Regions from separate parts of the Peribacillus sp. NPDC097284 genome, predicted to be linked through region 2. Evidence: predicted binding sites of a transcription regulator. Region 2 holds the regulator's gene; each other region holds the start of a gene.
The links. The regulator LexA, encoded in region 2, represses DNA repair genes until DNA is damaged. The targets are predictions, from matches to a motif close to CGAACATATGTTCG.

Region 1 (10,816 bases), on a different contig from region 2:
GGCCGGATCTTTCTGAATAGTAACTGAAACCACTTAGATGATAGATCTAGGTGGTTTCTTATATGGGTAGACGAAATGAAAAGTGAAGGTGCGAATAGGGATATGACGATGAAGATGAAGAGTATGAAGAGTATTTTGATAGTATTATCATGCTTGTTCTTATATGGATGTCAACCAGGTGGGAAAGACGGGAGAAAGGAAAGTTCTGCCCCCGTTGACCTTATAGGGGAGTGGCATGGGGAAGAAATGAGTTTAGATGGAAAGCGTTATACAGGATTTTACGCGTTTGACATCGAGAAAAATGGGAGATTTTCTTTGTATGATGCTGAAGCGGGGAACCCGGGCATCCAAGGAGAGATTACACAATATGATGGGGAATCTCTGAAAATGAAGACAGGGGATGAAGCGGATTTTGATGTACCTGCAGAATGGGCAGGATTAAAGCATTCCGATACTCTGTTGTATGAAATAAAAGGGGAAAAATTATATATGAGTTACAAAGATAAACAGGTTAAGCATACGCTTGTTTTCTCTAAATCCAGTTATTGAACGATTTTTCACAATAAACCCCCAAAAGGCAGGTTGCTCTGCTCATTGGGGGTTTATTAATGAAACATTTTACGCTTCTCTTGCGGCTTCGATATCAATGGAAATGGTGATTTGATCCCCAATCAGTACCCCGCCCGTTTCCAGGGCAGCGTTATAGGTTAATCCATAGTCGCTGCGTTTCACCTTGCCTTTGCCACTGAATCCTGCTTTTTCCGTACCCCATGGATCTTTTCCTTGCCCTTCAAATGTCATAACGAATGTTTCTTCTCTTGTCACTCCATGAAGCGTGACATCACCGGTTACGGCATACTCATCGTCATCCGTTTTTTTGATGTCTGTAGCTTTAAATATCAGTTCCGGGTTCTTTTCAACGTCAAAGAAGTCAGCAGAACGCAGGTGGTTATCACGGTCTGTATTACGAGTGTCAATGCTGGACAAATCGACGGTGAAATCAATTTCCGCTGTTGTTAGGTCGGTTGGGTCTGCAGAAATGTTGGCGTCAAATTTATTGAAACTTCCTTTTACTTTTGCAATCATCATGTGTTTTACAGAAAACTCTATGGCGCTGTGTGTAGGGTCGACTATCCATTTTGTTTTAGCCATTTTGTATATTCCTCCACTTCATATATCTTTAATTTGAGATAATTTAACATATTGTAATTATATGAGCTGGGGGTTCCAGAGTCAAACGTTTTTTCCTTTATTTAGAAAATGAAAAAAACCTGTGCCGCATGTGTGCGGACACAGGTCTAAGAAAGAAACTCTTAGTTAGAACGTTCTTTTTCTTCGTGAATCGGGGCTTTACTTGGCCAGAAAGCATAGCGACCAAGCAGAGCGGTAATCGCCGGCACTAGGAATGGGCGAACGATGAATGTGTCCATCAGTACACCGAGTGCGGTAATGAGTCCGAATTGGACAAGCACTTGAATCGGCAACGTAGCGAGCACAGAGAATGTAGCTGCCAAGATGATGCCGGCTGAAGTGATGACGCCACTTGTTTCGGTTACACCTTCTCTTATGGCTTGCTTGATTGGCATCGTCTTCTTCTTGCGCCATATGCTGGATACCATAAAGATGTTGTAGTCTTCTCCTAAGGCGACAAGGAATACGAATGAATACAACGGAATCGTGCCTTCAATTGCATCCACACCCATGAAGTGGTGAAGGATGATCCAGCCTAAGCCCATAGCGGCAAAGAAGGAAAGGATAACCGTTCCCATTAAATAAGCCATGGCTGTTACGGAACGAAGGTAGGCTAACAGTAGCAATGAAATCAAGACGATGATGATTGGGAAAACCAAGAATTCATCTGCCTTGACCGTTTCGCGTTTATCGTGCTGCTCGGCTGTCTGGCCGCCAATCCATACTTTTTCATCAACGGATGAGATCTTCGCATCTTTCAGTTCTTTTTCCACGGAACTGCGTATATCTGAAATGGCGTCGATTGCTTTTGTATCGTATGGGTTGATATTGAATTTGACTTCATAGGATTGTAAATCCTTATTGGTCTCACTCCTTACAGGTTCTGAGACACTTCCGATCAGGCTCATATCCTTCAGGGAATCCGTTAAATCGATATCCTTGCCATCCGTATCGATGACGACTGTAGCTGGTGCAAGTTCACCAGGTGAGTAGGCATCGGAAATGACGGTATACCCTTCACGCGAGTTGATGTCTTCTGGGAAAGAAGAGAGGATATCATAGGAATATTTTATTTGTGATGAATAGCCAGCTAATAGGCCGAAAAGAATCAGACAAGTAAGGATGACGGTCCACGGCTTGGTTGTAACGATATTCCCAATCCATTTTCCAATGCGTCCGCCTTCTTTATGTATCTTGACGGGTTTGCCCTTTTTCTTCGCGCGTGCTTCTTCCATTTCGGGTGTACGTGGAACGATCGGGAAGAAAGAGGCCCGGCCGAAAACAGAAAGTAGTGCAGGTACGAGAGTTAAGGCAGCGATCATCATGATTAATATGGATAAGCTGAATGGTACGGCGAAACGATGATAAGCACCATATTGAGCCACGAGCAATGTTAATAGGGAGACGACGATCGTCAGACCGCTCATCGCAATGGCGCCTGAAGAATCTTTAAAGGCAGCCATCATGGCTTTTCGTTTGCTTTCGTGTCTTCTCAATTCACTACGGTAGTGGGAAATCAAGAATAAACAATAATCGGTTCCTGCCCCGAAAAGCAATACGGTCATAATCGAAATGGCCTGAGCATCGACTGTAATCCAGCCGTGGTCTGCCATGAATCCAAGGATTGGACTTGTGACAAGGTAAGCGAAACCGACCCCGATTAATGGAATGATCGCTAAAAGTGGTGAGCGATAAATAAGTAATAAGACGACAAGAACGAGTATAACCGTCGCCAGTAGTAATTGAATATCGGCACCGGCAAATAATCCAGTCGCATCTACGGAAATCCCGACAGGACCCGTTACACGAAGCGATAGATCTTCAGAGTCGATTTTAACCTTTGAAGGGTCCGTACCGACGCGTTCGGTTACTAACTTATTGATGCGTTCAATATTTTTTTCCAAAACGGCTGTCCCGGCACTTTCCTCAAAGAAGAGGGGCTGTACGAAAGTCGTACCATCTTCAGAAACAGAGCCCTTTAGTGCGGGCAGTGGAGCGTTGTGAAGAGGAGGTAAGAAGGATTGCTGTTTTAAGGGACTTTCTGTAAGCTCTTTGGAAAGGTTTTGAATTTCAGCTAAATCAGCATCAGTCAGTCCACCCTCCCGATGCCATGTAAGCAAGGCAGGTATCCCTGAGGAATTAGGGAATTCTTTTTTTATCAGTTCATCCGCTACGACAGAATCTGAGTCTGCAGGTAAATCAGTAGGAACATTTTCCGTTTTATCGTTCACTGCCGGTAACGTGAAGGTTAACAGCACTGTCGCAATAATCCAGATGGCGATGACAACCCAACGGCTGATTGTTCCGGTCATCATTTTGCTTAATCTTCCTAATATGTTCAATGAAGGCACCTCACTTTTAAAATTTTTATCATAATCCACTCTTAATTATAAAGGGGAAACATTCCTATTTGCAAAACTGGGTATGCGGTTTCTTGAATTTCTAAAAAAAGCTTTGGAAGGAAAATCCCTCCAAAGCTTTTTTGATTCATTAAAATAAATTGAAGTATTTCTTCAACCCATTAAAGATACCAGTGACAGCCGTGTCTTGATAGGCGCTCGTGGCAATGAGCTTTTCTTCTTCCAAATTGGAGATGAACCCTAATTCTAGTAATATCGCAGCTTGCTTGTTATCCCGGATGACTTGGAAGTTACCCGTTTTGGCACCGCGGTCCCTCAATTTTGTTTCTTTGATGATTTCCGCTTGTACGGTTTGTGCGAGCTCTTTTTCATTGACATTCGATGCTAGATAAAATGTTTCAATGCCGTTGGCTGAGCTGGGACCAGCATTATAGTGAATGCTGATAAAGACATCGGGTTTGTTGGCCTGGCTGATTTCCACTCGCTTACTTAAAGAGGGATACGTATCGCCTGTTCGTGTCATGACGACTTTTGCACCGGCCTCCTCCAATTTGGCTTTCAGCTTTTTAGCCGTGGAAAGAGTTAAATCCTTTTCCCGATTATTTTTCCCGGATGCCCCAGGGTCAGAGCCGCCATGCCCCGGATCAAGGACGATCACCTTGCCTTTAAATCCATCACTCGGTTTGGTCTTCGATAGATACGTGAGGGAGGCCCATCCTACCAAACCGGATTGTGTTTCGACCTTGCCCCAATCTCCTTGTGTTTCCGTCACTATGACACTATCACTTCTATCGACGGCCCCTAGTATTTTATTCGTTGCCGAAGGTCCATTGCGAATGTTCAACGAGTCGGAAATGACATAGTATTTGGTTGGCTTGGTTTTGACCGGTTCTTCTTTTTTAGGTGCTTCTACTTTAGGTGGTGTGGTTGTTACTGGTTTTGTTTCTTTCGGCTTGGTTTTTGCTAGATAGGTAAGGGAAGCCCAACCTGTTTTCCCGGAAGCCGTTTTGATTCTTCCCCATTTGTCTTTCTCTTCATAAAGCGTGACAGCCTCCCCTTTTTTTAGAGTGGTGACTTTGTCAGCTTTTGAGTTACCCGATTTCCTTACATATAGCTCGGCAGCTGTTACATAGTAAGTCGTTTCCTTAACGGCTGAAGGAGATGCAGTAGGTTTTTTCTTAGATAGATAGGTTAAGGAAGCCCATCCGGTCACGCCGGATGCCGTCTTCACGTTTGCCCAGTTCCCCGATTTTTTAATATAGGTAACGGCAGCGCCCTTATTGATCGTCGCCAGCTTCTTTGACGTGGTATTGGCAGACTTACGGACATACAATGAACTGGCTGTAACATAGTACTTGGTTGTGCTGACAGCTGCCGGTTTAGCGGTGGCTGTAGGCTTGGAACTAGATATGTATGTTTTAGAAACCCAACCGGTTTTCTTTTTGGAAGATACATAGATTTGTAGCCAATTGCCTTTGGTCGATTTAATTTCTACGGCGGTTCCTTTAGGTAAGGTTGCGAGAGACTTGCTGCTTGTATTATTTGATTTTCTTAATACTAACGAGGAAGCTGTCACATAACCTAACTCGTCCAAATACGTGGTGGACACCCAGCCCGTTAGTTTTCCATACTTGATTTTCGACCATCCGGATTTTTGTGAAGAGATGGTCACTTCTTTTCCTTTTTTAATTAGGCCCAGAGATTTTGCCGTTGTCTTAGGCTGTTCTCTTATATGGAGGGAACTAGCTGTAACTTTGGCCGTTTTGGAAGCGGCCTGAACTTGATCGGTGGCGTATGGATACGAGAAAATCGTCAAAAAAACCAAGGTTGCTGCAAATAAGGTGATTATTCTTCTTTTCATTAAAGCTCGCTCCTTTAAATTATGCTGAAATAATCGAATGGTTATGGTTCATCCAGAGGTTGGGTCAGACTTGGTAAGTGAATATAAGTGCACATATACTGCGGAGATGCCTTCATTGGAGTAATCTCCATGATTTTTATCGGTAGCATTGGCGATAGTGTGAAGGAGATTCATTAATAATAGTACAATATACTCACATCAATTAGTAGGTGTTTTTTGGAACTTTTTGTAGGTAATTAGAACGTAATTTACATTAATTGAAGAATTTTGAATTAATGTGAGTGAAGTTTGAGGAATTGGGGATGTTAGTTGGAGTGATGGATGATATTTACAAAGGAGGAAATTTAGTGTCTGATCAACCAAAAGAGACGAATAATGAATCGGAAGAAACCTTGACCAACCGACAAGGGCACCCCATAACGAATAATCAAAGCATCCGGACTGTTGGAAACAGGGGACCAAGTACATTAGAGAACTACGACTTCCTGGAAAAAATGAGTCACTTCGATAGAGAGCGGATTCCGGAGCGGGTGGTACATGCACGAGGTGCAGGTGCACATGGATATTTTGTTCCGACAGGCAAGGCGGGAGACGAGCCGGTTTCTAAATATACGAGAGCAAAGGTCTTTCAAGAAGCGGGTAAAAAAACACAGGTCTTCGTCAGGTTTTCTTCGGTCATTCATGGGGGAACCTCCCCTGAAACATTACGTGACCCTCGTGGATTTGCCGTTAAGTTTTATACGGAAGATGGAAACTGGGATTTAGTAGGGAACAACCTCAAAATATTCTTTATCCGCGACGCCATGAAATTTCCCGATTTGATCCATGCCTTCAAACCCGACCCTGTTACAAACATTCAGGATGGCAGAAGGATTTTCGATTTCTGCTCAAGTTCTCCGGAAACCTTCCATATGATCACCTTCTTATTTTCGCCTTGGGGCATTCCGGCTAGCTACCGCATGATGCAAGGTTCCGGGGTCAATACGTATAAGTGGGTGAATCAAGAGGGGGAAGCAGTCCTGGTCAAGTACCATTGGGAACCAAAGCAAGGGATTAAAAACTTGACGCAGAAAGAAGCGAATGAGATTCAGTCGACGAATTTCAATCATGCTACACAGGATTTATATGAAGCAATCGAAAGTGGGGATTACCCAGAATGGGATCTAAATGTACAGATCATGAGTGATGATGCCCATCCTGAACTGGATTTCGATCCATTGGATGATACGAAGATTTGGCCAAAGGACCAATTCCCATGGCTACATGTCGGCACGATGGTTTTGAATAAGAACCCGGAAGATTATTTCACTGAAGTCGAGCAGGTTGCTTTTGGAACGGGAGTCCTTGTAGACGGGTTGGATTTCTCGGATGATAAGATGCTCCAAGGCCGCACATTCTCGTATTCGGATACACAACGTCATCGCGTAGGGGCAAATTATCTGCAACTGCCGATCAATGCACCAAAAAAACGGACGGCGACCAATCAAACGGGCGGCCAAATGCAGTATGAAGTGGGTAGAGGAAACCAAAGTCCTCATATCAACTACGAACCATCGACTGTAGGAGGATTGAAAGAGGCTGAGCAGACGGGTAAAGAGTATACCCCTTTTGTAGAGGGCAAACTGGTCCGTGAAACGATAGATCGCCAAAGCAACACGAAACAAGCAGGTGAAACGTATCGTGAATTCGAGGATTGGGAAAGGGACGAATTGATCTCCAACCTAGTGGATGCACTCGCACCTGCCGATCCACGCATTCAAGAGAAGATGATTGCCCTTGCAGAAGAGGCCGATAAAGATTATGGCCGTCGTTTGAAAGAAGGATTAGCGGCAGCTTCCCAACATACCGAGTCTTCCAAACCAATGGGTGGTACGGACAATCCAGAGGAAGCGGTCGAAAAAGGTCATGACGCCGATCCATATTAATAGGATGCAAAAAGTGAACTCCCTTCCTTGAAGGGGGTTTCCCTTTTGTATACCGCTTGTTCGTTTTGCAGGAAATAGATTGGCAAAAAACCAAGGAATCATTTAAACTGTAACTACTCTATTTTTCTCTTACAAAGGAGATGAAAAAATGATTAAATTTCTTTCAGCCCTTCTATTACCCGGTCTTCTAGTCATGCTATTTTCAAGGGTCACCTATAACTATATTGTAGGTCTTATACTAACGGTTGCATTGATCGCCGCTTCCGCATATAAAGGTTATACACATACGAACTTATTAATAATCATTGATGCACTATCACTGACGGTGGGTTTCTGGTTATCAAAAAGAATGATGAAACGAACAGCCAAGAGCGCCTAATTTATAGAGGTGCTTTTTTTGTCTCGATTTCTATGAAAAGGACTCTTTGACCTGCTAGGTTATAAAATGCGAAACAGAATGTTTGTTCGCTTTTCGGTGGTTTGTTTTGGGGATATTGTGGTAGAATGTGTATATATAGTTCTTTAAACGGAATAAATAGAAGGAATAAATCATATCCCTTTTTTCATATAAAACTAATTCAGTAGGAGGCCATGCTTGGTGAAGGAAACGTTTGAGTTAGTCTCAAAATATTCTCCACAGGGAGATCAGCCAGCGGCGATAGAAAAGCTTGTTGCTGGCATAAAAGAAGGAAAGAGTATGCAGACGCTGCTTGGAGCGACAGGGACAGGGAAAACATTCACTGTCTCCAATGTCATCCAACAAATCAATAAGCCTACCCTTGTCATTGCCCATAACAAAACGTTGGCAGGGCAGCTTTACAGTGAGTTCAAAGAGTTTTTCCCCAATAATGCGGTTGAGTACTTTGTCAGCTATTACGATTACTATCAGCCAGAAGCCTATGTGCCTTCCACTGATACTTTCATAGAGAAAGATGCCAGTATCAATGATGAAATCGATAAACTCCGCCACTCGGCTACATCTTCTTTGTTCGAACGGGAAGATGTCATCATCATTGCCAGTGTATCCTGTATTTATGGGTTAGGTTCCCCGGAAGAATACAGGGAGATGGTGGTATCGCTGCGTACTGGTATGGAGATAGACAGAAATGCACTGCTCCATAAACTTGTAGATATTCAATATGAGAGAAATGATATTGCCTTTCAACGTGGAACGTTCAGGGTCCGCGGAGACGTAGTAGAAATCTTCCCGGCCTCAAAAGATGAACACTGCGTTCGGGTCGAGTTTTTCGGGGACGAGATTGACCGGATTCGGGAAGTCGATGCCCTGACCGGCGAGATCACTGGTGAACGGGAACATATCGCCATCTTTCCGGCATCCCATTTCGTCACACGTGAAGAGAAACTGAATGTGGCCATTCAAAATATTGAAACGGAACTTGAAGAACGATTGGTAGAACTTCGTGAAGATGAAAAGCTTCTTGAAGCACAGCGATTGGAGCAACGGACCCGTTACGATTTGGAAATGATGAGGGAGATGGGTTTCTGTTCGGGTATCGAGAACTATTCCCGTCATTTAACCCTACGCCCCGCAGGAGCCACACCTTACACCTTGATTGACTATTTTCCGGAAGACTTCCTATTGATTGTCGACGAGTCACATGTAACCCTTTCACAGATCCGCGGCATGTTCAATGGCGATCAGGCTCGGAAGCAGGTATTGGTGGACCATGGATTCCGCCTACCCTCTGCGAAAGATAACCGGCCACTCAGATTCGAGGAGTTTGAAAAGAAAGTCCATCAATCCATATTCGTTTCGGCAACTCCAGGACCATATGAATTGGAACATACGCCGGAAATGGTCGAGCAAATTATCCGACCTACTGGATTGCTTGATCCTACCATTGAAGTGCGACCGATTGAAGGGCAGATTGATGACCTGATAGGTGAAATCCAGGAACGGGCTAAACGGGATGAACGGGTTTTAATTACGACATTGACGAAAAAGATGTCCGAGGATTTAACGGATTACCTGAAGGATATAGGAATCAAGGTTCAGTACCTTCATTCTGAGATAAAGACGTTGGAAAGAATTGAAATCATCCGGGAATTGAGGATGGGGAAATATGATGTCCTTGTCGGGATCAATCTTTTGCGGGAAGGTCTGGATATCCCCGAAGTGTCCTTGGTGACCATTCTCGATGCTGATAAAGAAGGATTCCTCCGCTCGGAACGTTCACTCATCCAAACGATGGGCCGTGCCGCCAGGAATGCAAACGGGCACGTCATCATGTATGCTGACCGGATAACGAATTCGATGGAACTGGCCATCAGTGAAACGACGCGCCGACGGGAAATCCAGGAAAAATTCAACAAAAAGCATGGAATCACACCACAGACCATCCAAAAGGATATCAGGGATTCCATCCGGGCTACGCAAGTTGCTGAAGATGGGGAAGCGTATCAGGAAGATCCGGCTATCAAACTGTCTAAGCTTCCGAAAAAAGAGCGCGAAAAAGTGGTGGCAAGCATGGAAAAAGAAATGAAAGAAGCGGCAAAGGCACTGGATTTCGAACGGGCTGCCGAACTGCGTGATTTAATATTAGAGTTAAAAGCGGAAGGGTGACGAAACATGGCAATGGATAAAATTGTGATTAAGGGTGCAAGGACCAACAACCTCAAGAATATCGACGTCACGATACCGAGGGATAAGCTTGTGGTGCTAACGGGATTATCCGGTTCCGGGAAGTCGTCCTTGGCTTTTGATACGATATATGCGGAAGGACAAAGACGTTATGTCGAATCACTCTCGGCTTATGCCCGCCAATTCTTAGGGCAGGTGGATAAACCAGACGTGGATATGATTGAAGGGTTATCTCCTGCGATATCGATCGATCAGAAAACGACGAGCAAGAACCCTCGTTCCACTGTGGGAACCGTAACGGAAATTTATGATTATTTAAGATTGCTATATGCGAGGGTCGGCCGGCCGACTTGTCCGATCCATCATATCGAAATCAGTTCCCAGACGATTGAACAAATGGTTGACCGTATACTTGACTATCCGGAACGGACAAAGCTTCAAGTATTGGCACCACTCGTTTCAGGAAGAAAAGGAACACATGTGAAAGTGCTGGAAGAAGTGAAGAAACAAGGGTATGTCCGTGTGCGGATTGATGGGGAGATGTATGACCTCAGTGATGATATCACCCTTGAAAAGAATAAAAAGCATTCAATAGAAGTCATCATTGACCGGATCGTCATCAAAGAAGGAATCAGGGCAAGACTTGCAGATTCCTTGGAAAGCGCTTTGAAGCTTGGGGATGGCAAGGTCATTATAGATGTGATGGGCGAAGAAGAATTACTCTTCAGTGAGGATCATGCTTGCCCAATCTGTGGTTTTTCTGTTGGGGAGTTAGAACCGAGGATGTTTTCTTTTAATAGTCCATTCGGGGCCTGTCCGGATTGTGATGGTTTGGGTGCAAGGCTTGAAGTGGACCGTGATCTGGTCATCCCGAATA
Region 2 (10,816 bases):
TACTTCATAAGCTACACTGTAAGTACTAAAACTAATTAAAGGTGGGATTTTATAATGAGTTGTAATTGTAGGAAGTGCCGTGAACAAAGGGAAGAAGTGATTACTAGCCCAACTGAAACGGTTGTTAATACCAGAGTGAATCGACGGGTAGTGAAGCATATACACCCTACTGAAGTTATCAATGTAAATAGAACCATTGTTAGAAATGAACATTATTATCCTGTAAGGGAACGGGAAGTATATGAAACAGTGGAAGAAAATTTAGACTGCGGAAGCAATGTTAATAACTCTAATCGTTGCAGACCGTTTTGGAATAGATAATTAACATGTAGGGCACTCATCAGACATGAGTGCCTTTTCTTTTTAAGAAGTAGTCAGTTTCAAAGAGTAGAACATACTTTTATGTAATAATCATTTGAATTTAAAAGAATATATGCTGTACTGTCATTCTAATAAGGGCCATCCCTGTATTATGCAAGTTCTTTAGTCGTGTATCACTGCTTTGAGGGTAATCAAATGACATATGTACAAGCATTTATAGGGGACATACATAGAATTAATAGGAGGTGATAATTATGGTGAAAATATATATTGATCCAGGTCATGGGGGGAAGATTCAGGCACTATAGGAAATGGATTGAAAGAAAAAGATCTTACATTAAAAATTGCTAAAAAAATCAGGGAGTTTCTTGCACGGTATAAGAATGTATCGACAAAGATGAGTCGTACAGGAGATACGTATCCGTCCTTATCGGCACGGACAAACGAAGCAAATGCTTGGGAAGCTGATTTCTTTTTGTCCGTCCATATTAATGCCGGTGGTGGACAAGGATATGAAGATTATATTTATACATCCACTAATCAGGTTACTAAAAAGTACCAGGATAATATCCACGCTGAAATTCTGAAACTTGTGGATTTGAAAGATCGTGGGCAAAGAACGGGAAATTTACATATGCTTCGGGAATCCACTATGCCTGCTTTATTGACTGAAAATGGCTTCATCGATAATGTTTCTGATGCCTCTAAGTTGAAAAAGAGTGCTTTTATTGAAAATTTAGCTCAAGGACATGTCAATGGAATCGTTAAATCATTCAATTTGAAAAGGAAAGAGGAGGTACCAAGTAACACTCACACGATTGTAAAGGGTGATACTCTTTATAGCATTGCCATAAAATATGGAACAAGTGTGTCTAAACTTTTAGCTCTGAACCCTAAGGTTAAACCCAATTACCTTGAAATCGGTCAAAAACTGCGAGTGAAATGATAGCTCTGGATGGTGAATGAAACAATATCAAGTACTTCGAGATACCACACTACACACCATATCTAATCCCTTCTCTTATTGAGATTAAAGAAGTTGATTAAGTGAATTGTAGAAATGGCTGTCATATATGTAGATAATCTGAAAATATCGTTGGTGAAATCAAAAAGGTGCCGAAATGTTTTATCATGGGCAATCCCATTTATTGAGAATGGTTGTTTTATGCTTATTATTCGCTTTTTATTCCAATAAATATAATGGTCACTCCTATAAAGATGCATGAAACTTTAAAGAGGGAAAGCTTTTCGGTCATCCCGAATAAACCAACAGCTGTTGTACTAATAAGTATTATAGGTCCAACGAGTGCGAGGGAACTATTCACAACCAACGCTTTTTCGATATCATTAAGTCTTAACATGAGTATAGCTGCGAATATTTCTATACTTCCCGAAAGCAAACGAAGTAAACCCATTATAAGAACGGCTTTTTCAAAAGCTATAAACATGATTTTCCCCTCCGAACTTTTGTGCACGTTTATCTTATGAATCTATTTTAAAAAATAGGACAACTTTATCCTATCCCGGTGGTCGTTCCATTTGAAAATACCATCGTTATGGACTTTATGAAGGGGGTCAGGTGGAAGTCAGGTGACACGGTATCTTTCTTGGCTAAACAGTACGATAGCCGATAGATACCAATATATATATATATATATAATAAAAGTCGGTCAGAAATTACGTGTTAAGGAGTATGTCAACGGAGAGAAAAAGTAGGAAATCTTATGAGTGTTGTACCAAGCGCTATATCTTTCATATTGACGGTATGTCCTCAATAGCCTAGGATGTAATGGTATTCGTTTGAAGGAGGGCCCCATATGACTTATAAAACGCTATTGCTTACTCTCCTGTTCTCACAGGGGTTATTCTTTGGTGGTCTACCTATTCTTCTTCAACTCTTATTCTATTTGAACCCATGGGTGATCATGGTTGTATGGGTTTGTATTGTAGTCTCTGTGTTGATGATCGTCTTATTGGTCAGGGGGGAAACAATAAAACTACCCCGATTGTATTGGCAGGTAGCGATAAGTGGTTATAGTTTCTCTTTGCTAGTTTTACTTTTCTTCCGACCTGAAGGACAGGAATATTCGTATAATATTATCCCGTTTTCTACAATCAGCCCTTATTTAACTGGTGATTCGAATTGGCTTGTTTCTTTTTATAATCTAAGTGCAAATGTAGGATTATTCATTCCATTTGGATTGTACCTGCTATCCAGAAAGGGAAAAAAGATGACCGGTATTCCAAAATTTTTTATTCCCTTTTTCTCAATATCAATCATAGAAATATGCCAGTATGTTTTTCAAAGAGGAAGTTTGGATATGGATGATCTTATTTTGAACCTTATTGGGGTATATTTGGGATATTTCTTGTATCGTTGGTTCGTGAAAGTGATAGATATTATCCCCGCAAAGCGGAGTACATAATGAAAATCCGGTAGGGTTCAGTAACATACAGTGTTGACGAAAATCAAAAAAAGCCAGCTTGTCCATGATAGGAGAAGCTGGCTTTACATTTGTTAACGTAAGCCTTTCATAAAGCCTTGAATCTTTGGTGATATTGCCAATAGGATAAATCCTAAAATCAATGAAGTGATTCCGATAGCCCCGAAATAGACCATTTCCGTGTCCGCAGAGTAAAATCTTACAATTTGAGCATTTAATGCTTGTGCTGCTGCATTGGCTAAGAACCATAAACTCATCATTTGTGCTGAGAACGCAGATGGAGCAAGTTTAGTGGTTGCTGACATACCAACGGGTGACAAGCAAAGCTCTCCAATTACTACAAGGAAATAACTAAGTACAAGCCATAATGGGCTAACTAATGAACCGGCTCCTCCAAAATAAGAGGGAACCAAAATTACTAGGAATGATAAACCAGCAAAGAATAGGCCAATTGAAAACTTTTGGGGTATAGTTGGCTGACGTTTCCCTAATTTAACCCATAACCATGCGAATAAAGGTGCTAAAGTAATGATGAACAATGGATTTAAAGATTGGAACCATGCTGGTGAAATGTGAAAACCTGCAAATTCTAACTGTGTCCGTTTATCAGCATAATTTGCTAAAATAGTTGAGCCTTGTTCTTGAATGGCCCAAAACATGACCGCTGCTATAAATAAAGGGATATAGGCTAGTAAACGTGAACGCTCAACAGATGTTGTTTTCGGACTACGGTACATCACAATAAAATACATAGTAGGAATTAGAATTCCAAGGATACCAACAAGGCCGATAAAGCTATTAAGTGTTAAGAGACCATTTGAGATAGCGATTGCACAAATGATGGCAATAATTAAAATAGCTAGCCCAATCTTGGTGTAAACAGATTTCTTTTCATTCGGAGCCAAAGGATTGACAGGGGTTATTCCTGCAAGTCCCAGATTTTTTTTCTTTGTAGCCATGAAGACGATTAATCCAATAAACATACCAACGGCTGCAATACCGAATCCAAGGTGGAAATTGTACTTCATTCCAACTGTTCCGACAATAAGCGGAGCAATGAATGCACCCGTGTTTATTCCCATGTAGAATATGCTGAAACCAGAATCTCGACGGTTATCGTCTTCTGCATATAGCTCCCCAACAATACTGGATACATTTGGTTTTAAAAGACCTGTACCTATAACAATTAGTATCATGGAAACGAAGAACATGGAAATGCTGCCCGGTATGGCAAGTGCAATATGACCAAGCATAATCAATATACCGCCGTAAAAAACGGCTTTCGATGTTCCGAAAATCCTATCGGCTAACCAGCCACCAATAATTCCGGACATATATACTAACGATCCATAGATGGATACAATGGCTAGAGATGTTTTTTCATCAAGACCTAATCCACCTTTAGATACCTCATAATACATATAGTATACAAGAATGGCCTTCATACCATAATAGGAGAAGCGCTCCCAAAACTCCGTGAAGAAAAGAGTGAATAGTCCTTTAGGGTTTCCGAAAAAACCTTTTTGAGGAATGCTATCCAAAATTTTCTGTTTATTTATTGATGATGACATACATTCTCCTCCTTTTATTATAGTATAATAACTTTTCTTAGAGCAGTTGTAAAGAATATTTAGTGTATTTTAACAATAGTTCTTAATAAGGTGTGTTTATATCCTTTTTTTGTGAAATACAGGACTATTGAAATAGCATAAATAGGTAATAAGGTATATATTAGGAGTCTAAAATTCGATTAAATCCACTTTGAAATGAAAAAGTACTATTTAGTCTGATATAAATCCATAAAGCGGTAAATTAGAATTTCGAATTGTAAGACCATTCAACTAACTATGGAAATCTGATTTTAAATGAATGTGTAGGAAAAATGATGATGAATAAGGTTGAAATTTTAAAAAATATAGTAGGAAATAGTGTGAAATATTGAAAATAGGAATATTGTCATATCGACAAAAGAAGCTAAAATACTTATTCTGGTATAGAAAGCAATTTAATTGTTTTCTTTTTTACCATGTGGTGCCGCCAGACAATTGCAGTTGTCTGGCGGCATTTATTATTATAACCAAATAATAATTTTCAATCATTCCTACCGGATGGTTTTTTTGTGGTAGGGAAAACGGAAGATCAAAAACACTAAGGGGCTGTCCCAAAAGGGGTAGTTACACTGAAATTGAATAAATGGTAAAAGGCAGAAACGTTGATTTAACAACATTTCTGCCTCTTTATTTTTGCGAAGCTCACGGAATAAGAACTTTTTAGACAGCCCCTTTTATAGTACCTACATAGGTAGAAGTATATAAACTGCCGATATATTCATGGAATGTAGAGCTTAAAGTGATTTTCATAAGTCACAAGTCTGTTCTATTAATAAAAAAATTTCATAAATTTTAGAGAAAGGAGGTGGTTATTTTTGGAGCTAATTTGGATGTTAATTGTTGGTGGAATAATTGGATGGCTGGGAAGTCTGATTTTAGGAAGGGATATGCCGGGTGGAATTATTGGAAATATCATTGCTGGATTTGTTGGAGCATGGCTTGGTACTGCAATATTAGGGCCAATCGGACCTGAGACAGAAGGGTTTTACATTGTGCCTGCGTTACTGGGTGCCATAATTGTTGTGTTTATTGTATCCATTATCATGAGAAATACAAGATGGAGGTAGAAAGCAGAGGGTACAAGATTGAATGAATTTGCCAGAATCACGTGTAGATGGTTTAGAGAAAGCTGATCTATATGTGTCCATTATTGCTTGTAAATGCTGTTCAACAATACTGGACAGTTTTTTTGCGTAATAAAATAAAGGTTTTCGATCGAAGGATCCATCAGTGTTTAATCAATCCGAATGATTATCAGAGTTCCTAAAAGAAACTAAAGCTGTTTTAAGTGCGGCGTAATTACCGATACTGGCGTATCCGTAAAACCATCCCATAAAAATCCCTGTAGTCAAGTGATGCCGATGGCTTATGAATATAGAAAGGATTAAACCAAGACATAAAGCAATAGTGGGTACGTAACTTCGGGGGATAGGAAAGAGAAACTTTATAATTTGGGTCAAAATCATGATAGTTGGAATGGCAATTACAGCATCCCAAAAATTCGTATGTATCGTCGGAAAATCCATAGTAACACCACTTTCAAAAAGAAATGTCTATTGAACTAATTTCACCGGATATAAAAGAATTATACCTTGTTTATTTGACTCGGTTTATTGATCAAAGCTCTTTTGATATTACAATTATATTTAGATTCATCATAACATGTAAGTTAAGTGGCTTAATCTAATCGACTAACATCTCTATTAAAATATTATAGTATTCTTTCTGTCATATACATGGGATGAAATACATAGACTTAAAACAATAAAAAAAAGCGCAATTTGCGCGCTTTTAATGAATTTGCCTATATAGCCCGATCACTCTTCCAAGAATGGTTACATCTCTTAGAATGATAGGTTCCATATTGGAGTTTTCTGGCTGAAGCCGTATGTAATCCGGTTCCTTAAAGAATCGTTTAACGGTGGCTTCATCATCTTCCGTCATGGCCACGACGATATCTCCGTTATTGGCATTGCTTTGTTGTTTTACAATGACATAATCTCCATCATGAATTCCTGCTTCAATCATACTTTCACCCATAATTTCAAGCATGAACACATGATCATCATGTGGAACCATACTTTCAGGAAGAGGGAAGTATTCCTCTATGTTCTCGATGGCAGTTATCGGCATACCTGCGGTTACTTTTCCGAGAAGTGGTACGTTAACTACGTTTGTTTTTGGAATGTTATTAGATTCTTCTATATTTAAAATCTCAATGGCCCTTGGTTTAGTCGGGTCGCGTCTGATTAAGCCTTTGCTTTCCAAACGAGATAAATGTCCATGTACAGTCGAACTTGATGCAAGTCCTACAGCTTCGCCAATCTCTCTAACGGAAGGTGGATAACCTTTTTGACGAACTTCATCTTTTATGAAATCAAGAATATCCTGCTGCCGTTTTGATAGTTTAGTCATATACGCACCTCTTCTCTATAATTCTTTGCTATATTATAGCATGGCTCTACATGCTATACAAACATAAGTTCGAATTTGGTTGTTGACTGAAACAAACGTTCGTATTATAATTCAATCATCAACTAAAAACGAACGTACATTCGCTATGGAGGGATATTAATGAAGACATTTTGCAAAAAAAATATTTATACGATTCTATTAGCAGGATTTGTATTTATCTTGTCTATTTTATTCTCTTTCACATTAGATAGTAATCAAAATAGGGATTTCCTTTCGATTGAAATTAACGAAGGTGATACTATATGGGAGATTTCAGAAGAATATGGTCAAACCGAATTGACAAAAAAAGAATTCATTGGTTGGATAGAAGAGTATAACGGTGTAAGGGCGGATACTATTAAGGCAGGTCAAATCATTGTCATACCAGTTGAAAGTGAAAAAGTAGTCCAAAGTTTGGCTAGTAAGCAGTAAAGGTAGGTTCATATGAAAGCAGTCATCTATTGTCGGGTAAGTACAGAAAAAGAAACACAGGAAACCTCGCTAGCTAGGCAGGAAGAGGAATTAGTGAAGTTAGCAGAACATAATGACATGGAAGTCGTTTCAATAATAAGAGAGCAGGCAAGTGGTTACGAACTGAACCGTGACGGGATATTTGACATGCTTGATCTTTTTAAGACAAAAGAAGCGGATGTTCTCTTGATTCAAGATGAAACTAGGTTGGGAAGAGGAAATGCTAAAATTGCCTTGTTTCATGTTGTACTTAAAGAAGGAGTGAAGATTTTCACACTTTCTCATGATGGTGAGTTAGAGTTATCGGACTCTGATGCCATGGTTATCCAAATTGTTGGTATTGTAGAAGAATATCAACGTAAACTACATAACCTGAAAATTAAACGTGGTATGCTTAGGGCCGTTGAAAATGGCTACCGGCCCCAGAAAAACCTGAAGAACCAAAGAAACTCCACTGGTAGGGATCGTAAAGAAGTACCCATAGAAGAAATTGTGAAACTGCGTTCGAATGGATTAACTTTTGCGGAGATTGCGGCAACACTGAGAGGCTTTGGCTATGAAGTGTCAAAAGCAACGGTACACCGCAGATTCTTGGAATACCAGCAAGGTACACCGGAGAATCAATCATAGAACTTGTAATTTCACTTTTTTTTTAATACCATGTCAATATCCGTATATATAAAGGAGAAAAATTATGCTATCAAAAGAAAAAATGGCTCGTATCAATGAACTTTCTAAAAAAGCTAAGGGAGAGGGCTTAACTGTAGAAGAGGCGAAAGAGCAAACTTCCTTACGAAGTGAGTATTTGGAGACATTTAGACGTTCAATGGCTGATACGCTAGAAAATGTTAAAGTTATCGATCCAGAAGGTAATGATGTCACGCCTCAAAAAATAAAAAATATTAAAGAAAAAAAAGGTTTACATTAACCAATAAGGACTGATGATGGCCCCATCATTAGGATTACTCATGAGGAATGTAAAGTGAAAAAAGAGAATGCATCGATGTATGTATTCTCTTTTTTTGGTTTAACCTAACCTTGGTAAATCCTTAATTAGTAGAAAATTGAATTAGCTGTGCAAGAAATGGTTATTTTAGTTGTGATATTAAGTTAGTCAATATAATATAAAGAGGTACACTACAGGAAGGGATGTTTTACACATGTTAGATAAATTAGATGCACTTTCTATTAATACAATTCGTACATTATCGATCGATGCAATTGAAAAGGCTAATTCAGGTCATCCAGGCATGCCTATGGGTGCAGCTCCCATGGCATATAAGCTGTGGACTGATTATATGAATCATAACCCGAAAAATCCTGATTGGTTTAATAGAGACCGTTTTGTTTTATCGGCAGGACATGGTTCCATGCTATTATACAGTCTCCTGCATTTATCAGGTTACGGCTTGACAATGGATGACTTAAAGGGTTTCCGTCAATGGGGAAGTAAAACTCCTGGGCATCCTGAATACGGACATACTGCTGGTGTAGATGCCACTACTGGACCACTTGGCCAAGGGATTGCAATGGCTGTAGGTATGGCAATGGCAGAACGTCACTTGGCTGAAAGCTACAATCGTGATTCTTATAATGTGGTTGATCATTATACATATAGTATTTGTGGGGATGGAGACTTAATGGAAGGCGTTTCAGCTGAAGCTGCTTCTTTAGCAGGCCATCTTCAGCTAGGAAGACTTGTCGTTTTATATGATTCAAACGATATTTCTCTTGACGGAGATCTTAGCCAATCATTCAGTGAAAGTGTAGCAGACCGTTTTAAATCATACGGCTGGCAGTATCTGAGAGTGGAAGACGGCAACGATTTACAACAAATCGCAAAAGCCATTGAAGAAGCAAAGACTGATGAAGCTCGTCCAACCTTAATCGAAGTGAAGACAGTGATTGGTTATGGTTCTCCTAACCGCTCTGGTAAGTCTGCTGCTCACGGTGCTCCCCTTGGTGCTGATGAAATGAAGTTGACAAAAGAAGCTTACAAATGGACATTCGAAGAAGACTTTTATGTTCCGGATGAAGTATATGCACACTTTAATGAAGCTTGTGTAGAAGCTGGAAATAAAAAAGAACAAGAATGGAATGAACTATTTAATAAATATAAAGAAGCGTACCCTGAGCTCGCAGAACAGCTGGAGCTTTCTATAAAAGGTGAACTACCTGCAGACTGGGATCAAGAAATTCCAGTTTATGAAGAAGGCAAGACATTGGCTTCGCGTGCTTCCAGTGGAGAAGTATTGAATGCATTAGCGAAAAAACTACCTAGCCTTATTGGAGGTTCAGCCGATTTAGCAGGTTCAAATAATACATCCATCAAAGGTGCTACAGATCTATTGCCTGGAAATTATAGTGGACGTAATATATGGTTTGGTGTACGTGAATTCGCTATGGGAGCAGCATTGAACGGGATGACGCTACATGGTGGCATCAAGGTTTACGGTGGAACATTCTTCGTATTCTCTGATTATCTACGTCCATCGATCCGAATGGCTGCCTTAATGGGACTTCCTGTAACATATGTATTCACTCACGACAGTATCGCTGTTGGTGAAGACGGACCGACACATGAGCCTATTGAACAATTAGCCTCATTACGTGCCATGCCTAATCTTGGTGTGATTCGTCCAGCTGATGGTAATGAAGTTGCAGCAGCTTGGAAGGTCGCTATTGAGTCTAAAGATAAACCAACGGCACTTGTGTTAACACGACAAGGGTTACCGACAATCAAAAACACATCAGAAACTGCTTATGAAGGTGTGTTAAAAGGTGCGTATGTTATATCAGACGCTAAAAAAGAAGTAGCGGATGCATTGCTACTGGCTACTGGTTCTGAAGTTCATCTAGCTGTCGAAGCACAGCAAGCATTGTCGGAGGAAGGAATTGAAGTTTCCGTTATCAGCATGCCATCGTGGGATCGTTTTGAAACTCAATCCAAGGATTACAAACAAAGTGTAATCAACCCGGCTGTCAAAAAACGTCTGGCTATCGAAATGGCTTCACCTTTTGGCTGGGACCGTTATACAGGGGATGAAGGTGAAATTTTAGCCATTAATCATTTTGGCGCTTCAGCTCCAGGCGGTAAAATTATGAAAGAATTCGGCTTTACCGTTGAAAATGTAGTAGCTCGTGTGAAAGAGATGCTTGTTAAATAATTGAGTAAGACATGACTGACACCTATTTATGAGGTGTCAGTTTTTCTTATATATCAGTAAATGAGGACTTATTTAAAAAAATCCCATTCGACAAAAAAAGATGAAAATTTCTCCAGCAAACAACATATCTTGTTGTTTTGTCAAGATATAATAAGAATAATTAATTATCGATTAAATGTGTCAAATGGGTAAAGGTTTATAAAGGTTCATGGCAAAAGACATTACGTTTTAATATCTGTTCATAAATTGAGATCCTAGGGAGGTATAGGCTAATGAGAACCTATCAGATTTTTTTGATTGAAGATGAATTCGCCCATCATTATTATGGTAGGGAAAAGCTTTTCTTCAA
Region 3 (10,816 bases), on a different contig from region 2:
AAACTCAGTATATAACCAAGGAGTCTGAAGTAAAGTCGAAATAAGAGAGGGTATAGCATTTCTTTTTAATAGATTATATGAAGTTCAACATTGATATATATATAAAGTGGGGCGATTTCGCTCGAGAGAACCTTCTTTACGCGAGCCAAAGACCGCTTTTCGGAAGTGAATCGCACCGCATGAACCTCACCAAAATTTTTATAAAGCGCTTTCAACAAAGTCGGAATTTCATAGCGAAAGCAGGGATCGAATGACATTAGAAGAATATTTGCGCACCATTTTAGATGATGAGGAAATGGAATTAGTCACGTTAGAACCCGCCTATACTTTTAATCTTGAAGATTATGAGGGAACAAGTCATGAATGAATTCCTTTTTGAAACGATTGAAACAGCATGCAAAGCTATTAAAAATAAACAGCTGTCACCAGTTGAATTAACGCATATGACCCTTAATCAGATTCATGAGCATGAACCAAGATTGAATGCCTTTATTACCGTTATGGAAGAAGAAGCACTAGCCCAGGCTAAGCAACTGGAAGCAGAGATTCTGAACAATCATGTAAGGGGACCCTTACACGGAATTCCGATTGCGGTAAAGGATATTTTACAAACAAAGGGTGTTCAAACGACCAGCGGATCGAAAATTTTTGAAGGCTGGATACCTGATGAAGATGCAGCTGTTGTTCAAAGGCTTAGAGAGGCCGGTGCTATTATTATCGGAAAAGCAAACTTACATGAATTTGCTATGGGAGCGACGACGGAAAATCCCCATTTTGGAAGCACAAGGAACCCATGGAATGTAACAAGAATTCCAGGCGGTTCAAGCGGCGGGTCAGCAGTTGCAACCGCAACAGGCATGGCTTTTGGAGCGGTTGGTACCGATACGGCCGGATCCATTCGTCTTCCAGCAGCGCTGTGTGGTACGGTCGGTTTCAAACCAACCTATGGATTAGTTAGCAGGACCGGATGTCTCCCGTTCAGCTGGTCTTTGGATCATGTTGGTCCGATGACAAGAACGGTAAAGGACGCGGCGACTATGCTTGAAGTAATGAAAGGATATGATCAGGAAGATCGTTTTTTCGAAAAAAGGAATACTCCTGTAACGTTTGATGAGTCATTAACCAGCTTAAAAGGGGTAAAGCTTGGGTTCTATGAGCCATATATGTTTTCCGGTATCGATGATGGGGTTGAACGTGTGATAAAACAAGCCTTCCGCCAATTAGAGTCAATCGGAGCGGAAATTGTGCCAATTGATTTACCTGGAATTGATCAGGCCTTAAATGCCTTGAAGGCGATTGCTCAATCAGAAGTTGTATCTTTTCACGAACCTTTATTGAAAAAATTTGGACATGTGTACGGCGATGATTTAAAGTACCGTTTTGAATTCGGAATTGATATTTCCGCCACTGAGTACCTTCGTGCTCAGCGCAGGAGAGAACAGTTTATCAGGGAAACGAACAACCAAATGAAAGGGATTGACGCATTAATTGGACCAACCAATGTTCAGCCGCCGTTTGAAATCGGTACGATGGTTCCAGAAATGGCAATCAGCAATATGTTTACACTTGGTAAAACTCCATTAGCGAATATTTTAGGCTTTCCATGCTTATCCGTTGCTTGTGGTTTTACTTCGGAAAATCTTCCAGTTGGACTTCAGTTTATTGGAAAACCTTTCTCCGATCAAAGGGTACTTCAAATTGGTGATTGTTACGAAAAATCGGTGCAATGGGTTCAGGCATTGAAAAATAATCAGGTTTATATGAATGCAAGTGTTGAAAAATTCTTGAACGATGAGAGGCGATTACGATGAAATTTACGATTGTGGATAGGGAAACATGCATTGCATGCGGTGCTTGTGGAGCAGTTGCGCCTGAAATATTTGATTATGATGATGAAGGGATTTCATATGTTATTCTCGATGAAAATGAGGGCACAGCCCAAGTGCCAGAAGATTTAATTGATTCATTGGAAGAAGCACATGAAGGATGTCCAACTGAATCGATAAAAATTGCTGAAGATCTTTTTAGTGGAAATGCCTTAAAGTACGAAGAAGCCATTTAAACATTTCATATTTATTAGGAATAACGAATGTAAAAAGTATTGGATTAGTCGTCAAGTTTAAAGAATTAATTAGTGAATATGAAATTGGTCGTGACGATTACCAGGAATTAGTCAATTGGCTGGATCAATTAGGTAAGTCAGGGGAAATTCCATTGTTTATGGATGTGTTTTTTGAAATTCATGCTCTTCAAGAGATGTATAAGAATGTAAAAGGAACAGAACTAACGATTTTAGGCCCTTATTATATTGAAAATACACCTGAGATTAGAAATCCAGGAGTTATTTCACAAAGACAAGATGAACCAGGAGACGTTCTCTTTTTTAGTGGTTCAGTAAAAGATGTAGATGGCAGCCCATTAGTAAATACAAAGATTGATAATGTGGCGAGCTCATGCAACCGGTGAGTACTCTCACTTTGCTGAAGGAATTCCTAATTTCAATATTCGATGTGTTTTCTATACAGATGAAAATGGAAATCTTGAAGTTCAAACGAGAGTTCCGGGGAATTATTCCATTCCAACAGATGGATCTTCAGGGCAATTTTTAAAGTGGATTGACCATCATGCATATCGACCAGTACATCTTCACTTGCTTTTGAAAAAACTTGAAAATGGAGATAAATTAGTTACACAAATTTATTTTAAAGATGATTCATATTTGGATAATTGACGTAGCACAGGGTGTAAGAGGGACATTAATTACAAAACTTGAAAACAAGAAAACCCAAAAGTTATGTTAGATAAGAATTAAATAAACCATATTATACAGCTCATTTAGATTTTGAATTGAGACTTCAAGATACATCACATCTTAACAAACAGTTAGATTACAATCGTTAAGAAATAGGAATGAATGCAGCAAGAATGTATGAGAGAAGTATGGTTTACCACACAAAAGGGGCCATAGATGGTGGAGCAACTTTACCAGAGCTAGTTGAGTATCTCATTGTTCCATACTTATATAACGGGGCACAAGTATTAAAAATAGGGATAAAGTCACTAGAATATGCACTTTCACTAAAAGGAATCGAAGTTGAGGAAGAGAGGGTTTAATTAATAAGGAGTTTTATAGAGAAGAGGAAAATATATGATTCAAAAAATAGAACATATCGCTATCATCGTTTCAGATATGGATAAATCAATCGAATTCTATACGGAAATATTGGGATTTACGGTACGACTTAGAGGAAGTGGATTAAAGCGTGAGATGGCTTTTTTATATTTAGAGGCTCAACCTCAAATAGAGATCGAATTAATTCGAGATCTATATCCTATTGAAAAATATAACGAGGTAGGACTAGTCAACCATCTTGCTTTTACAGTAAATGATTTAGCTGAAGCTATTAATTATTATGGTGAAAAAGGAATTAGATTTATATCTACTGAGCCGAAACCAACTCTTGAGGGAGGTCGTATGATATTATTTCATGGTCCTAATGGAGAACTTCTCCAATTTGTAGAGAGAGCATAAATTGAGTAGAAGAGACAAACCTTTTTCTTCTTTAAGTCTTTATTCTAAAATCCGCTATTTTAATCAATGCAGGGTGCTCTTGAATTTTTTCGTGTAGGTTTAGAAATAATACACAATTAATAACTCAACATTAAACAAAATAGTTTTACAAGTTCGATAATAAGCAAATTAATTAATGGGAATATTTCTCAAACCTCCTTAGATTGCATCAAAAGTAGCCAATTATACAGGGATTAAGGGATGTATCCCACCTAATCTATTAAAGTAGATTAAAAAGTAGTTTCAAGACCTAATAACATGTAAGCGGAATCTACTAATAGAAAAACATAAACAAATTATCTAGAAAAGTATATTGTTCCCAATATATTTACAAATAAAGTTTAATAAGGTTAAACAAGGGTGGTTTTAATGATAGAAGAAAACAAGTTATACGATTTCACCATCATTGGTGGTGGTCCAGTTGGATTGTTTACAGCATTTTATGGTGGGATGAGGCAGGCTAAAGTGAAAATCTTGGAGAATCTCCCTCAACTTGGGGGTCAGCTGTCGGCCCTTTATCCTGAAAAATTCATTTATGATATTGCTGGTTTCCCTGGAGTAAGAGCCCAGGAGTTGGTTGAAAATTTAATAGAGCAAATGAAAGTATTTGAACCAACAGTTTGCCTAGAAGAAGCAGTTGAAATGATTGATAAGCAAATAGATGGTACTTTTAAAATCACAACAAACCGAGATGTTCATTATTCTAAGTCAATTATAATTACAGCTGGAAATGGAGCTTTTCAGCCTCGTAAATTGGATCTAGGAGATTCGGTAAGCTTTGAAAGTAGTAATTTACATTATTATGTGGATGACATGAACAAATTTAAGGGCAGAAAAGTAGCGATTTTAGGTGGTGGTGATTCAGCTGTTGATTGGGCTCTGATGTTAGAACCTATTGCAAAAAAAGTAACCTTAATACATCGAAGAGATAGATTTCGCGCTCATGAACATAGTGTGGAACAATTGATGAATTCTTCAATCGAAGTAAAAACACCTTATATCCCCTCTAGACTAATAGGTACTAAACGGATTTCTCAAATCGTTTTAGAACACTCGAAAATACTACAAACAGAAGTAGTGGATATTGATGATTTAATAGTAAATTACGGATTTGTCTCTTCTCTAGGTCCAATTAAAAAATGGGGTTTAAATATAGAGAAAAATGCAATTGTAGTTAATTCTAAGCAAGAAACAAATATACCAGGCATTTATGCAGCTGGAGATATTTGCACCTATGAGGGAAAAGTTAAATTAATTGCATCTGGTTTTGGTGAAGGTCCAACTGCAGTTAATAATGCCAAAGCTTATATTGATCCTAAATCGAAACTACAACCGCTGCATAGTACTTCTTTGTTTATCTAAAGATAGATATCTTAACACAAGGTGATATTGAGAAAATCTAAGAGCTAGATACGCAGCTCGTCGTGAAGACCGTCTAAAGAAATTAAACGAAGAGATTCAAAATAATGGTGTACAAGCTATTTATAAAGTGGCAGATGTAACTTCAATTGAACAAAAGGAAGAGTTGGCTGTGTATGCTCTTGAAAAACTTGGGAAAATTGATGCATTAGTCAATAATGCTGGGTTAATGCCCCAAGCTTTTCTATTTATGAAAAAAATGATGAATGGGATAAGATGATTGATGTTAATTTAAAAGGTGTTTTGTATTCCATCGCTGCTTTCCCTTCCTTCGATGATGGAACGTAAATCCGGTCATATTATTAATCTTTCTTCAGTTTTGCGTCAAGAAGAAGCGATGAGTGGCACGAATATCCGCGTTACAAATGTATCTCCAGGGGCTGTAAACAGCGAATTGTTAGAAACTACTACTGATCAAGAATCAAAATCAGGCCTAGATGAATTTTATAAAATAGCTATTGATGCTGACAGCATTGCTCTTGCAATCGCCTTTGCAATTGAGCAACCATCTGATGTAGCTATTAATGAAATGATAATTCGCCCAACGGTTCAAGTAGGTTAATATTATCTATTTAGCAGCCCCATCTATGCACTTTGGGTCAGTATTCTCTCAAATGGGTAATATAAAAAAGGATTAAACGTCTTCTAACGAAGTAATTGATACTTGTACTAGTTGAATGAGCTTCCGTTATCTACCGATACTTGCTATTAAATAGACCTGATCAGAATATGACTATATTCTGATCAGGTCTATTTTTAAAAGCATCTTTAATGCGGAGTGATGGCAAGCTTTTCGTTATGGGTGATAATCGACTCGAAAGTGAAGATAGCAGGCACCTAGGTTATATTTCAATGGATAAGGTAGTAGGCAAAGTCGATGTAAGATATTGGCCAATACAAGATTTTAATGTGGATTTTATAGGTGAATGACTGTGGGAGCCCTCTATAGGAAGGGCTTTTTTTTTGAACGGAATACGAACGTATGGTTGGTGTTCGTCGTTAGAAAGCGGTAAACTATAGGGAAAAGAGTCATAATTGGAAGAAGAATCGTGTCAAAAAATAGACAGTATTTCTGGTATGATAGGTCTAGAGATATTGAAATAAAAAGGGGGGGAAACAGATGTCACTCCGGTTTTTAATTGGAAGGTCGGGCACAGGTAAAACATCGAAGGTATTGGATGAAATCCGCAACGGGCTAATGGAGAATCCTGAAGGGAATCCGATCATCTATCTGGTTCCTGATCAGATGACATTTTTATCAGAATATAAATTAATTAAGACGCCGGGACTCGAAGGAATGATTCGGACGCAAGTATTCAGTTTTAGCCGGCTTGCATGGCGAGTTCTCCAGGAGACAGGTGGCATGAGCCGAATCCATTTGGACAGTGTCGGCGTTAATATGTTGATACGGAAAATCATGGAGGATAAAAAAGATGAATTGAAAATGTTCCGCCGATCAGCGGACAAGCAAGGATTCGTCTCCCAGATGGAGCAGATGCTTGCCGAATTCAAGCAGTACTGCATCCAGCCGGGTGATATTCGGAGGTATTTGGACGAAAAGTCACCGGGTGGTGGTGGAGTACAAGATAAATTATCTGATCTTGAGCTCATTTATCAGTCATTTGAGGATGAAATGATCGGAAAATATTTAGATTCAGAGGATTATTTCACTTTACTGATAGAAAAAATGGCAGAGTCTTCGTATATAAAAAATGCAGATATCTATATAGATGGTTTTTACAGTCTGACGCCACAGGAATTAATGATCGTGGAAGAAATGATGAAGCTATGTAAGAGTGTGACCATCGCATTGACGCTCGACCAGCCTTATAGGCAATTTGCGCCGGATGATCTGCATTTGTTCAGGCAAACGGGAAATCTCTATAACCAGCTTTATCAAGCGGGACAAAGAACGGGGGTCTTTATCGAAGAGGACCACGTTCTGAACAGCACGGCGAAGTTCAATCGAAATCCTGGGCTGAAACACCTTGAAACATATTTTGCGCTTCGTCCCGCACAGAAGTACGATCAGCCATCTGGTGTAACGATTGCTCAGGCCGTTAACCGCAGAGCGGAGATTGAAGGGGTGGCTCGGAACATTTTGACGCTTGTCAGACAAGGTCAGTGCCGTTTTCGCGATATTGCGATTCTAATGCGAAATGGGGATGCCTACGAAGATATCCTCCAGACGGTCTTCCGTGACTATCAAATTCCGCTTTTCGTGGATTCCAAGCGGACGATGCTCAATCATCCATTGATTGAGCTGATCCGGTCGACACTTGAGATCATCAATGGGTTCTGGCGTTATGAACCGGTCTTTCGTGCCATTAAGACCGAACTTCTATTTCCCCTGCAACAAAGTCATGACAGAATGCGCGAACAAGTAGACAAGCTTGAGAACTACGTGCTTGCCAGGGGAATCAAAGGGGCTGGATGGACCACAAAAGATCGTTGGACCTACCGTCGATTCCGTGGATTGGAGCTTGAGGACCGTCCCCAGACGAGTAAGGAAATGCAACTGGAGCAAGAGCTCAATGATTTGAAACACCTATTTACAGAGCCCATCATTAAGCTATCAAAACGGGTGAAGAAGTCGGCGAATGGAAGAGAATTATGCGAGGCCCTTTATTTGTATTTGGAAGAATTGCATGTACCGGAAAAATTGGAAAAGATGAAGCTTGAAGCAGAAGAGGATGGCGATCTGGTGTCAGCCAGGGAACATGAACAATCGTGGAATGCGGTTGTTGATTTGCTTGATCAATTCGTGGAACTGTTAAGTGAAGAGGAAATCTCGATGAAACAGTTTGCAATCATTATAGAAGCAGGTCTGGAATCATTGGAATTTTCCTTAGTGCCACAGGCAATCGATCAAGTCCTTGTCGCTAATCTGGACCTGTCCCGATTGGATGACGTGAAGACGGCTTTCGTCATTGGCCTGAATGAAGGGGTCTTACCAGGAAAAGCCGTTTCTGATGGAGTGTTTTCCGATAGTGACCGCGACATGCTTTTGGCGAGCGGGCTTGATGTTGCTCCAAGTTCAAAAGTTCGTCTTTTGGATGAGGAATTCACGGCCTATAAAGCCTTCACTACACCTTCGGAATCCCTTTATTTATCTTATCCACTCGCTGATGAAGAGGGAAAATCCCTTCTCCCGTCCTCTTATTTAAAACGAGTGAGGGATGTATTGCCGCATGTGAACGAGGCTTTTTATATGAACGATCCATCTGATCTGCCTGCCGGGGAACAGGTGAAATATGCAGCGAACTCAGAAGTGGCCCTGTCTTATCTGGCTGCGCAATTACAGTTGAAAAAACGGAACTACCCAATCCATCCGCTTTGGTGGGATGTCTATAATTCCATCATGGAGGACGAGACGGTTGGACCGACAGCCACTAAGGTGCTATCGAGTCTTTTTTACCAAAATAAAACCATGAAACTATCAGAGGAAACGAGTAAGCAATTATATGGCGAAACCATTCTGACTAGTGTATCGAGAATGGAAATGTTCAATAGCTGCCCGTTTTCCCATTATGCCGCACATGGCTTGAAACTAAGGGAACGACAGGTTTTCCGTTTGGACGCACCGGATATCGGTGAGATGTTCCATGGGGCGTTAAAAATGATTTCGGATTATTTAAATGAGCATGATATCCCGTGGTCTTCTTTGACCAAGGAGCAATGTTTGGAGTTGGCTAGGAAAGCGGTGGAACAGCTTGCACCAAAGCTCCAGAATCAAATCCTGCTAAGTACGAACCGCCATCATTACTTGCGCAGAAAGCTGGAGCATGTGATTGGCCGGGCTTCGATTGTCTTGAGTGAACATGCCAAGGTTAGTGGGTTTGCCCCAATCGGTTTGGAACTGGGCTTCGGAAAAAATGGAGAACTGCCCCCACTTTCGTTCACTTTGAAAAATGGGACGAAAATGGAATTGATTGGTCGGATAGACCGTGTTGATAAGGCCGATGAGGATGAGGGTGGCGTCTATTTGCGTATCCTTGATTATAAATCGAGTGAAAAGGAATTGAACATGAGTGAAGTCTACTATGGGCTTGCCCTGCAAATGCTGACCTATCTCGATATTGTCGTTTCACAATCCCAATCGCTTATCGGTAAAGAGGCGATTCCAGCCGGTGTCCTTTATTTCCATGTTCATAATCCGGTCGTGAAATCAAAAGGCATGCTTAGCTTGGATAAAATCGATGAAGAAATTTATAAGAGTTTTAAAATGAACGGCCTAGTATTAGATCAAACCAACGTAATCAAGATGATGGACACGTCCCTTGATATAGATACTTCCAGTAAATCGGATGTCATACCTGCCGGATTTAAAAAAGACGGTTCTCTTTTAGCGGCCTCTAAAGTGGCCAGCCGTGAAGACTTCTCCTTGCTTAACCAGCATGTTCGAAAGGTCTATCAAGAGTCAGGTGACCGAATGGTCGACGGGGATGTTGGCATAACCCCATATAAAATGAAAGAAAAAACGCCATGTACTCTCTGTTCATTCAAATCCGTCTGCCAATTCGATCAGTCGCTCGAAGAGAATCAATTTAGGAATTTGCCACAGAAAAAGCAAAATGATGTTCTCGATTTATTAAGGGGGGAGGGTGAAAGATGAGTAAAACGATGATTCCCGCCATTCCTGAAGGCGTGACATGGACAGAAGAACAATGGAAAGCAATTTGGGCGAAAGACCAGGATATTTTGGTGGCCGCCGCTGCAGGCTCCGGGAAAACAGCGGTGCTTGTCAACCGGATTATCCAAAAGGTCATATTGGAAGATAATCCAATCGATGTGGATGAGCTATTGGTGGTGACCTTCACGAATGCATCGGCCGCCGAAATGCGCCATCGAGTTAGTGAAGCATTAGAAAAGGAAATCAATGAAAATCCCCATTCACAGCATTTGCGTAAGCAGTTAAGCCTGATTAACCGTGCGTCCATTTCCACGCTTCATTCTTTCTGTTTAGAAGTGATCAGGAAATATTACTATTTGACGGATATTGATCCTGGATTCAGGATTGCCGATTCCACGGAAGCGCAGCTTCTGCGCGATGAAGTGATGGAAGAACTTTTCGAGGAGCAATATGGCCAAGGTGACAATGAAGCATTCTTTAAATTGGTCGATGCCTTTACAAGCGATCGAAACGATGATGCACTGCAAAATATTGTCCGGTCATTGTATGATTTCTCCCGTTCGAATCCAGATCCCGACCAATGGCTAAATCATGCAGCCCAGATGTATGATCTGGCGGAAGGGGCAGGGATAGATGATCTTCCATTTATCGAGTCCCTACAATTCGATATTGGTTTGCAGTTGGATACGGCAAAGGATTTGTTGGAGCGATCTCTAGAATTGACAAAGGTTCCGGGTGGTCCTGCTCCAAGGGCAGAAAACTATTTAGCCGATCTTGATTTGGTCGCGAAACTGGCCCGCGTGAAAGATTCTTCCTGGAATGCTCTTTATGAAGAAATTCAAAACGTGAAGTTTGGAACGGCAAAGCGTTGTACGGGAGAAGATTTTAATAAGGAAATTGTGGATGAAGCCACGAAGCAACGTGATAAAGCGAAGAAAATTATTAAATCTCTGCAAGAAGAGCTTTTTTCACGTAAGCCTGAAAGCTATTTACGTGATATCCGGGAATTGAAGGGGTATGTCGATACACTCATCATGCTCGTAAAACAGTTTGAACAAAGGTTCTTTGCTGCAAAGTCCGAAAAGAACTTGGTCGATTTTGCCGATTTGGAGCATTATTGCCTTGATATTTTGACGGGTGAAACCATAGATGGGGAACGCACGCCGTCAGAGGCCGCCATTGAATATCGGAAT

Region 1: uvrB (excinuclease ABC subunit UvrB) is a predicted target of LexA. The motif match lies at 7,792-7,805, and genes of this name have one in related genera.
Region 3: addB (helicase-exonuclease AddAB subunit AddB) is a predicted target of LexA. The motif match lies at 5,966-5,979, and genes of this name have one in related genera.

The regions. Positions count from the first base shown of each region.
Region 1 is NZ_JBIWCZ010000012.1:33,106-43,921, forward strand. It holds gene ACIQXU_RS17365 (hypothetical protein) at 76-549, shown strand; gene ACIQXU_RS17370 (YceI family protein) at 619-1,152, opposite strand; gene ACIQXU_RS17375 (MMPL family transporter) at 1,314-3,506, opposite strand; gene ACIQXU_RS17380 (N-acetylmuramoyl-L-alanine amidase family protein) at 3,682-5,412, opposite strand; gene ACIQXU_RS17385 (catalase) at 5,760-7,337, shown strand; gene ACIQXU_RS17390 (DUF2198 family protein) at 7,486-7,716, shown strand; gene uvrB (excinuclease ABC subunit UvrB) at 7,936-9,921, shown strand; gene uvrA (excinuclease ABC subunit UvrA) at 9,928-10,816, shown strand, end outside.
Region 2 is NZ_JBIWCZ010000010.1:83,756-94,571, forward strand. It holds gene ACIQXU_RS16550 (CotD family spore coat protein) at 55-321, shown strand; gene ACIQXU_RS16555 (N-acetylmuramoyl-L-alanine amidase) at 638-1,267, shown strand; gene ACIQXU_RS16560 (YqhV family protein) at 1,494-1,769, opposite strand; gene ACIQXU_RS16565 (VanZ family protein) at 2,139-2,747, shown strand; gene ACIQXU_RS16570 (peptide MFS transporter) at 2,840-4,336, opposite strand; gene ACIQXU_RS16575 (GlsB/YeaQ/YmgE family stress response membrane protein) at 5,206-5,442, shown strand; gene ACIQXU_RS16580 (hypothetical protein) at 5,614-5,901, opposite strand; gene lexA (transcriptional repressor LexA) at 6,167-6,790, opposite strand; gene yneA (cell division suppressor protein YneA) at 6,950-7,261, shown strand; gene ACIQXU_RS16595 (YneB family resolvase-like protein) at 7,274-7,930, shown strand; gene ACIQXU_RS16600 (DUF896 domain-containing protein) at 7,995-8,228, shown strand; gene tkt (transketolase) at 8,461-10,467, shown strand; gene sirA (sporulation inhibitor of replication protein SirA) at 10,740-10,816, shown strand, end outside.
Region 3 is NZ_JBIWCZ010000014.1:52,688-63,503, reverse strand. It holds gene ACIQXU_RS18375 (Rieske 2Fe-2S domain-containing protein) at 1-44, shown strand, start outside; gene ACIQXU_RS18370 (amidase) at 360-1,811, shown strand; gene ACIQXU_RS18365 (ferredoxin) at 1,808-2,062, shown strand; gene ACIQXU_RS18360 (dioxygenase family protein) at 2,215-2,466, shown strand; gene ACIQXU_RS18355 (dioxygenase family protein) at 2,441-2,731, shown strand; gene ACIQXU_RS18350 (hypothetical protein) at 2,911-3,114, shown strand; gene ACIQXU_RS18345 (VOC family protein) at 3,149-3,532, shown strand; gene ACIQXU_RS18340 (NAD(P)/FAD-dependent oxidoreductase) at 3,941-4,933, shown strand; gene ACIQXU_RS18335 (SDR family NAD(P)-dependent oxidoreductase) at 5,028-5,210, shown strand; gene ACIQXU_RS18330 (SDR family oxidoreductase) at 5,268-5,552, shown strand; partial or broken gene lepB (signal peptidase I) at 5,774-5,920, shown strand; gene addB (helicase-exonuclease AddAB subunit AddB) at 6,111-9,605, shown strand; gene addA (helicase-exonuclease AddAB subunit AddA) at 9,602-10,816, shown strand, end outside.